DNA from 2 places in the Candidatus Pelagibacter sp. PS_34 genome. Region 1 is predicted to be linked to the other one. Evidence: riboswitches for the same ligand, from Rfam matches in the RefSeq annotation. Region 1 holds a riboswitch; the other holds the start of a gene.
The links. Region 1 has a riboswitch for glycine ahead of AC5SL3_RS00550 (malate synthase G). Riboswitches for the same ligand answer to the same signal wherever they lie in the genome.

Region 1 (3,425 bases):
ATTGGCCTAAGATCTTATGGTCAAAGAGATCCATTAGTTGAGTATAAAAAAGAAGCCTTTTTTCTTTTCGAAAACTTATTGAATAAATTGAAAATGGATTTTGTTACAATTTTAATAAATTTAAAAATAGTTCAAGAACCTAGTGAAAGTATTTCAAGACCATTAAAAAAAGAAACATCTAACGATCCAAAATGTTTACTAATAAAAAGAAAAAATGAAAAAATTTCAAGAAATGAGAAATGTGAAGCTACAGGTAAAAAGTTTAAAAACTGTTGTGGGGCCTTATAAAGAAAATATAAAATAGCCCAATAAAACTATTACTCCAAATAAAACTGCTAAATTTAACTTTGATTTAAAGAAGTTTTTAATAAATAAATTAACCTTACTTTCTTTCATGCTGAGTGTACTTAGATCGTCTATTTGATTTACGAAACCTTTAGATCTTCCAATAGTTAAAAATTTATTTTTTCTATGATTAAAAATTTCTTCTCCACTCATGTTAAAAAATTCATTCAAATTTTTTTCAATCGATTTTCTTACGTTATCTAATATTAGGTCTCTATCTCTGTGGGCACCACCAATTGGCTCTGGAATAATTTCATCAATTACTTTTAGTTCTAAAAGGTCTTTTGAAGACAATTTCATAGCTTTTGCTGCTTCTAAAGTTCTTTTAGGGTCTCTCCATAAAATGGTGGCACAGCCCTCTGGAGATATTACTGAGTAAATTGCATTTTCTAACATGATTACCTTGTTAGATGAAGCAAGTGCTATTGCCCCTCCTGATCCACCTTCTCCAATAACAATTGCAAGAGTTGGGACGTTTAAAGACATGCAGCACTCAATTGATTTTGCAATTGCCTCTGCTTGACCTCTTTCTTCCGCTCCTACACCAGGGTAAGCTCCGGGTGTGTCTATAAAAGAAATTATCGGAATGTTAAATTTATTTGCTAATTTCATTAATCTAATTGTTTTTCTGTAACCTTCAGGTCTCATCATTCCAAAATTTCTTTCAATTCTACTTTCAAGGCTGTCCCCTTTTTCTTGACCAATAACTAAGACAGATTTTTCATCAAATTTTGCAAATCCTGCTAATACGGATTTGTCTTCTCCATAATATCTATCACCTGACAATGGGATAAAATCCTCAAATAAATTATCGATAAAAAATTTTGCTTTAGGTCTGTCTTCATGTCTTGCAACTAGAGTAGTTTGCCAGGGGTCTAAGTTAGAGTAAATCTCTTGTAGCTTATTATCTATCTCTTTTTGAGACTCAGATATTTTTTTGGTATCTACTTCCGAAAGACCATCTTGATTATAAGGGTCTTTAAGTTTGTCTATTTCTATCTCTAAATTTTTAATATCTGTTTCAAAATTTAAATAATTTTTCATATGATTGTTTAATTATTAATTAATTGAGAAAAAAGGCAATAAAATGTTTTAAATAATTTATATTTGACATAATTCTATTAAAGGTTACTCTTAATTGATATCGGGAGAGACTATTAGATAATAGCGCCGAAGGAGCAACCACCCCGGAAACTCTCAGGCAAATGGACCGATAACAAACATAACACTCTGGAAAGAGATTTATCTCGCCGATGGAGCAAAACTCTCAGGCAAAAATACAGATGGGGTAAAATGGGTGCTATGAAAGAACAATATACAAAAATACACAATCTATCAGTTTCTAATAAATTGCTTAACTTCGTTAATGAAGAATTGCTTAAAGATACAAATATTTCTTCTGAAAAATTCTGGGAAGGCTTCGACCAAGTAGTTCATGAGCTAGCCCCAAAAAATAAAGAGCTATTAAAAATAAGAGAAGATTTACAAAAAAAAATAGACGATTGGCATATTGCTAATAAAGGTAATGAAATCAATTTAGAGGAGTATAAAAAATTTTTAAAAGAAATTGATTATTTAAAAGAAGTGGGCCCTGATTTTAAGATCAAAACAAATAATGTTGATGAAGAAATAACTAGTATTGCTGGACCTCAATTAGTAGTTCCAATCATGAATGAAAGGTATGCACTGAATGCTGCTAATGCTAGATGGATGAGTTTATATGATAGTTTGTATGGCACAGATATAATTGAGCAATCTGAAGATAGTACTTCTCAGAGATATGATCCTTTGAGAGGTGAAATGGTCATAAAATATGGAAGAGACTTTTTAAAAAAATACTTTCCTCTAGAAAATTTTGAATGGCATAATATTACAGGCTTTAAAATTGATAATGGCTCTTTAACAGTATTAAAAGATAGTAATAAATCATCTTTAAAAAATAAAGATAAATATATTGGTCATAGAGGAGAGGCCAATGATCCATCAGCAATAATTTTAAAAAATAATAATCTTCATATAGAAATAATTATAGACCCAAATGCTTTTAGCGCTCAACAAGATCCTGCTAAAATTAGTGATATTATTGTTGAAGCTGCAGTTTCAACTATTTGTGATAATGAAGATAGTGTTGCCGCAGTGAATGCTGATGACAAAGTTATTTGTTATCGTAATTGGCTTGGACTTATGAAGGGTGATTTGAAATCAACTTTTGAAAAAAATGGAAAGACTTATGAGCGTAAATTAAATCCTGACAGAAGTTATATTTCTAAAGATGGAAAAGGATTAAAGCTACATGGAAGAAGTTTATTATTGGTAAGGAATGTTGGGCACCTTATGACTAACTCAGCAATCACTTTAAAAGATGGTTCTGAAATACCAGAAGGTATTATGGATGCCTTTATAACTTCAGCAGCTTGCGTTCATGATATTAAAAAAAAAGGTAATTCTAGAACTGGTTCCATTTATATTGTTAAACCAAAAATGCATGGTCCTGATGAAACCTCATTTACTGATTTAATTTTTACTAAAGTTGAAGAAGTTTTAGGATTGGAAAAATACACCTGTAAAATTGGAATTATGGATGAAGAGAGAAGAACCTCTTCTAATTTAAAAGAGTGCATTAGAACACTTCAAAATAGAGTATTTTTTATTAATACTGGTTTTTTAGATCGTACTGGTGATGAAATGCATACTTCAATGGAAGCTGGTCCTATGATTAAAAAAGGAGATATGAAATCTTCTAAATGGATTGGGGCATATGAAAATAACAATGTAGACATAGGTCTTCAATGTGGTCTTTCTGGTAAGGCTCAAATTGGCAAAGGGATGTGGGCTATGCCGGACAAAATGAAAGAGATGATGGAACAAAAAACTGGCCATCTAAATGCTGGTGCAAATTGTGCTTGGGTTCCCTCACCTACAGCAGCAGCTCTTCATGCTCTTCATTATCATGAGATAAATATTTTTGAGAAACAAAAAGAAATTCAAAAAAGGGAATCTGCAAAACTGGATGACTTGTTAACAATTCCTGTAGCAGATAGACCAAACTGGTCAATGGAAGAAATTAATTCCGAAATTTC
Region 2 (3,425 bases), 520 kb from region 1:
CATTTCCAATCTGCCTTGTGCTACTTCTGGCTGATAAGGGGTATAAGAAGTATACCATCCTGGATTTTCTAAAATATTTCTAAGTATTACATAGGGAGTATAAGTTCCATAATAACCCATTCCTATAAAGCTAGAATAAATCTTATTTTTTTTAGAAATATCTTTTAATTTTCTAAGTGCTTTATATTCAGAATTTGGATCACCAATATCCAAATCATCTTTAAGAAGAATTTTTTCTGGTACAGTATCTTTTATTAAATCATCAAGATTTTGGTATCCCAACTCTTTAAGCATAACATTTTGTTCATCAATAGATGGACCTATATGTCTTTGTATAAAATCTTTTTGAGCATTCTTTAACATTTAACTACCACTTTCTTTTGAAAATTTTTCGTATTCTTCTTTATTCATTAATGAATCCATTTCAGACTTATCAGTAATTTTTAATTTAAAAAACCATGCTTCATTTTCTGGATCAGAATTAACTTTTGCAGGATCGTCAACAATGGCTTGGTTATTTTCGATAATTTCTCCAGATACAGGAGTATAAATATCACTTGCAGCCTTTGTAGATTCTACAACTCCAGCATTGCCATCTTTAACCACAGAAGATCCTATTTCTGGTAACTCTACGAAAACAATATCTCCTAGCATTTCGGTTGCATGTTGTGTAATTCCTACAATAGCAGTGTCTCCATCTAACTTTATCCACTCGTGTTCTTTAGAATATTTTACTTCACTCATTTGCTAGCTCCTTTCACATAACTTTTTTTATAAAATGGCAAATTACTTATAATTGCCGGATATTTTTTTCCTCTCACTTCTAAAAAAACCTTAGTATCAATTTTAGAAAATGAATTTTCTACATAACCCATTGCAACTGGGGCCTGAACGCTGGGTCCAAAAGTTCCACTTGTAATTTCCCCAATATTTTTATCATCCTCACTAAATATTGAAGTTTTTTCACGGGCTATAATTCTTCCTTCTGGCTTAATACCTACGCGGATTTTGCTTACTCCTTTCTCAATTTGAGATTTAATTTTTTCACATCCAATAAACCCACCCTCAAGAATTCTATTTTTTGATATCGCCCATTTTAAATTTGCTTCTACTGGGCTTTTATTAATATCCATGTCATGACCATACAAACAAAGTCCCGCCTCCAGTCTCAAGGTATCTCTGGCACCTAATCCAATTAAATTAGCCCCTTCATCTATGAGTTTTTGCACAAACACTTCTGCGTTCTCATTTTTGATCGATATCTCAAATCCATCTTCACCGGTATACCCTGATCTTGTGATATAAACATCTTCTTTAAGATAATTAAACGTATCGCCATTCATAAATTTTAGATCTGATACTCCATTGATTATCTTTTCTAGTATTTGGACTGCTTTAGGACCTTGAATTGCTATAAGCGATAGCTCTTCACTTAAAATCATTTCATACTTATCTTCTAACAATTTAGTTAAAAGTTTAAAATCTGTATTCTTACAAGCAGCATTTAATACAATGTTAAAACCACCTTCAACTTTTGTGATAATCAAATCATCATAAATTCCTGCTTCATCATTCATTAAAAAACTATATTTGGATTGATTTAATTTAGCCTTACTCAATTCAGCTGGAAAAATTTTTTCAAGATCTTTTGCCAACTTATCATCTCCTTTAATGAATAACTGACCCATATGGGACACATCAAAAATACCTGCATTTTCTCTTGTACTTTTGTGTTCCTCAATAATTCCTTTAGAATATTGAATTGGCATTTGATACCCAGCAAATGGAACAAACTTAGCTCCATGCTTTTGATGTAAACTGTAAAGTGCGGTTTTTAAAATATCCATATTAACTTACTGTACCCATCTGTATGTTTGCCTGAGAGTTTTATTCCGTCGGCGAGAACTTAATCTCTTTCCAGAGTTAATATGTTACGGTCCTTTTGCCTGAGAGATTCCTGGGTGGTTGCTCCTTCGGCGCTACGATTGTTTGTAGTCTCTCCCGTATATAAGAATAATCTACCAGATATGTAACAGAGTCAATTAATAATTTTTTCTTTTTTATTTGAAAAAAGTAGTGAGTAAAATTGCAATAATACTGCAAAAAGAATTACTCCTCCTCCGATTAAAGTAAATAAAGAAGGTCGTTCAGCTGCAAATAAAAAGGCCCACATTGGCCCCAACACAGATTCGGATAACATGATTATACCAACCATTGCAGATGGTGTACTACGTGCACCCATAGTTATAAATATAAAACCAAATCCTACTTGAAAAAAACCTGCTGTAAAACCTAAAAATATATCATGTGAAGAAATCATAAGCTTCTCAGATAATAAAAATCCAATAAAGCATGAACTCACACCAGCTATAAATTGAGCTGGCACCATGTCAACTGTAGGAAATTTTCTAACAATTATAATTAAGACTGCAAATGTAATTGGCATGCTAAAAGCCGCTAAGTTTCCAGACATCTCTCCTGGTGATAAAGAATTACCTACCATTAATAGGACACCCGTAATTGCTAAAATAATTGAAGCTAAAGTAATAGATGAAATTGTTTCTTTTAAAAATAAATAACCAAATATTGCTAAAAAGAGTATTTGCGTCGAAATAATAAAATTAGTATTGGCAACAGTTGTATTATACATCGCAAAGACGTACCCACAAAAACCAAATGATAAAATAACTCCGCCAATAAGTCCTGGTAAACCTGAATCGTAAAACGCTTTAAATAATTTTTTTTTATAAGTAATTATTAAAAAAAGTAAGACTGTAAGCGAGAAAAATAAAGATCTCCAAAATAATATTTGCCATAAGGTTGATCCTTCAAATGATTTAACAATTAAGCCTCCAAAGCTTAAGCAGCAAGCTCCCATAAAAACTAATATAGGACCTGGAATTTTATTAATTACATTCATTTAAATATTTATTTGTATCTTCTATGTATGCTTTAAATATATTCTGAGCTTCTTCAAGACTTACTTCCTTAAAATTTATAATAGTGCCTGGTGTCAATTGACCTACTCGATCTAAGTCTGCTGAAATAACAACACCTATTTTGGGATATCCACCTATAGTTCCGTGATCAGACAACATAACAATAGGGTTTCCATCAGCAGGTACTTGTATTACTCCTTTTACAAGACCTTCAGATTTTATATTAGAGCTAACAATGTTTTCTAACTTGGGACCACTTAGTCTAATACCCATTCTATCTGCTAATTTAGTAACTGAAAATTCTTTGTTAAAAAAATTATTTTGAGCCTCTGTTGAAAAATAATCAAAATTAGTACCCTTAATAACTCTAATTATATAATCTGGAACTTCTTTATAATTAATTTCTGTTTCTTCAATTTTTTTAAAATCTGAATTTTTTATAAAAATTTTATCTTTTATAGAATATTTTTTTCCATTATTTGGACC

Region 2: it holds a riboswitch for glycine, as region 1 does, so the genes downstream of both, gcvT (glycine cleavage system aminomethyltransferase GcvT) here and AC5SL3_RS00550 (malate synthase G) in region 1, are expected to answer to the same signal.

The regions. Positions count from the first base shown of each region.
Region 1 covers NZ_CM182068.1:103,017-106,441, reverse strand. Annotated here, with positions in the region: gene secA (preprotein translocase subunit SecA) at 1-288, shown strand, start outside; gene AC5SL3_RS00555 (acetyl-CoA carboxylase carboxyltransferase subunit alpha) at 283-1,389, opposite strand; glycine riboswitch at 1,481-1,568, shown strand; gene AC5SL3_RS00550 (malate synthase G) at 1,639-3,425, shown strand, end outside.
Region 2 covers NZ_CM182068.1:874,977-878,401, forward strand. Annotated here, with positions in the region: gene gcvP (aminomethyl-transferring glycine dehydrogenase) at 1-363, opposite strand, end outside; gene gcvH (glycine cleavage system protein GcvH) at 364-744, opposite strand; gene gcvT (glycine cleavage system aminomethyltransferase GcvT) at 741-1,847, opposite strand; glycine riboswitch at 1,925-2,014, opposite strand; gene AC5SL3_RS04750 (DMT family transporter) at 2,039-2,920, opposite strand; gene AC5SL3_RS04755 (5-oxoprolinase subunit C family protein) at 2,907-3,425, opposite strand, start outside.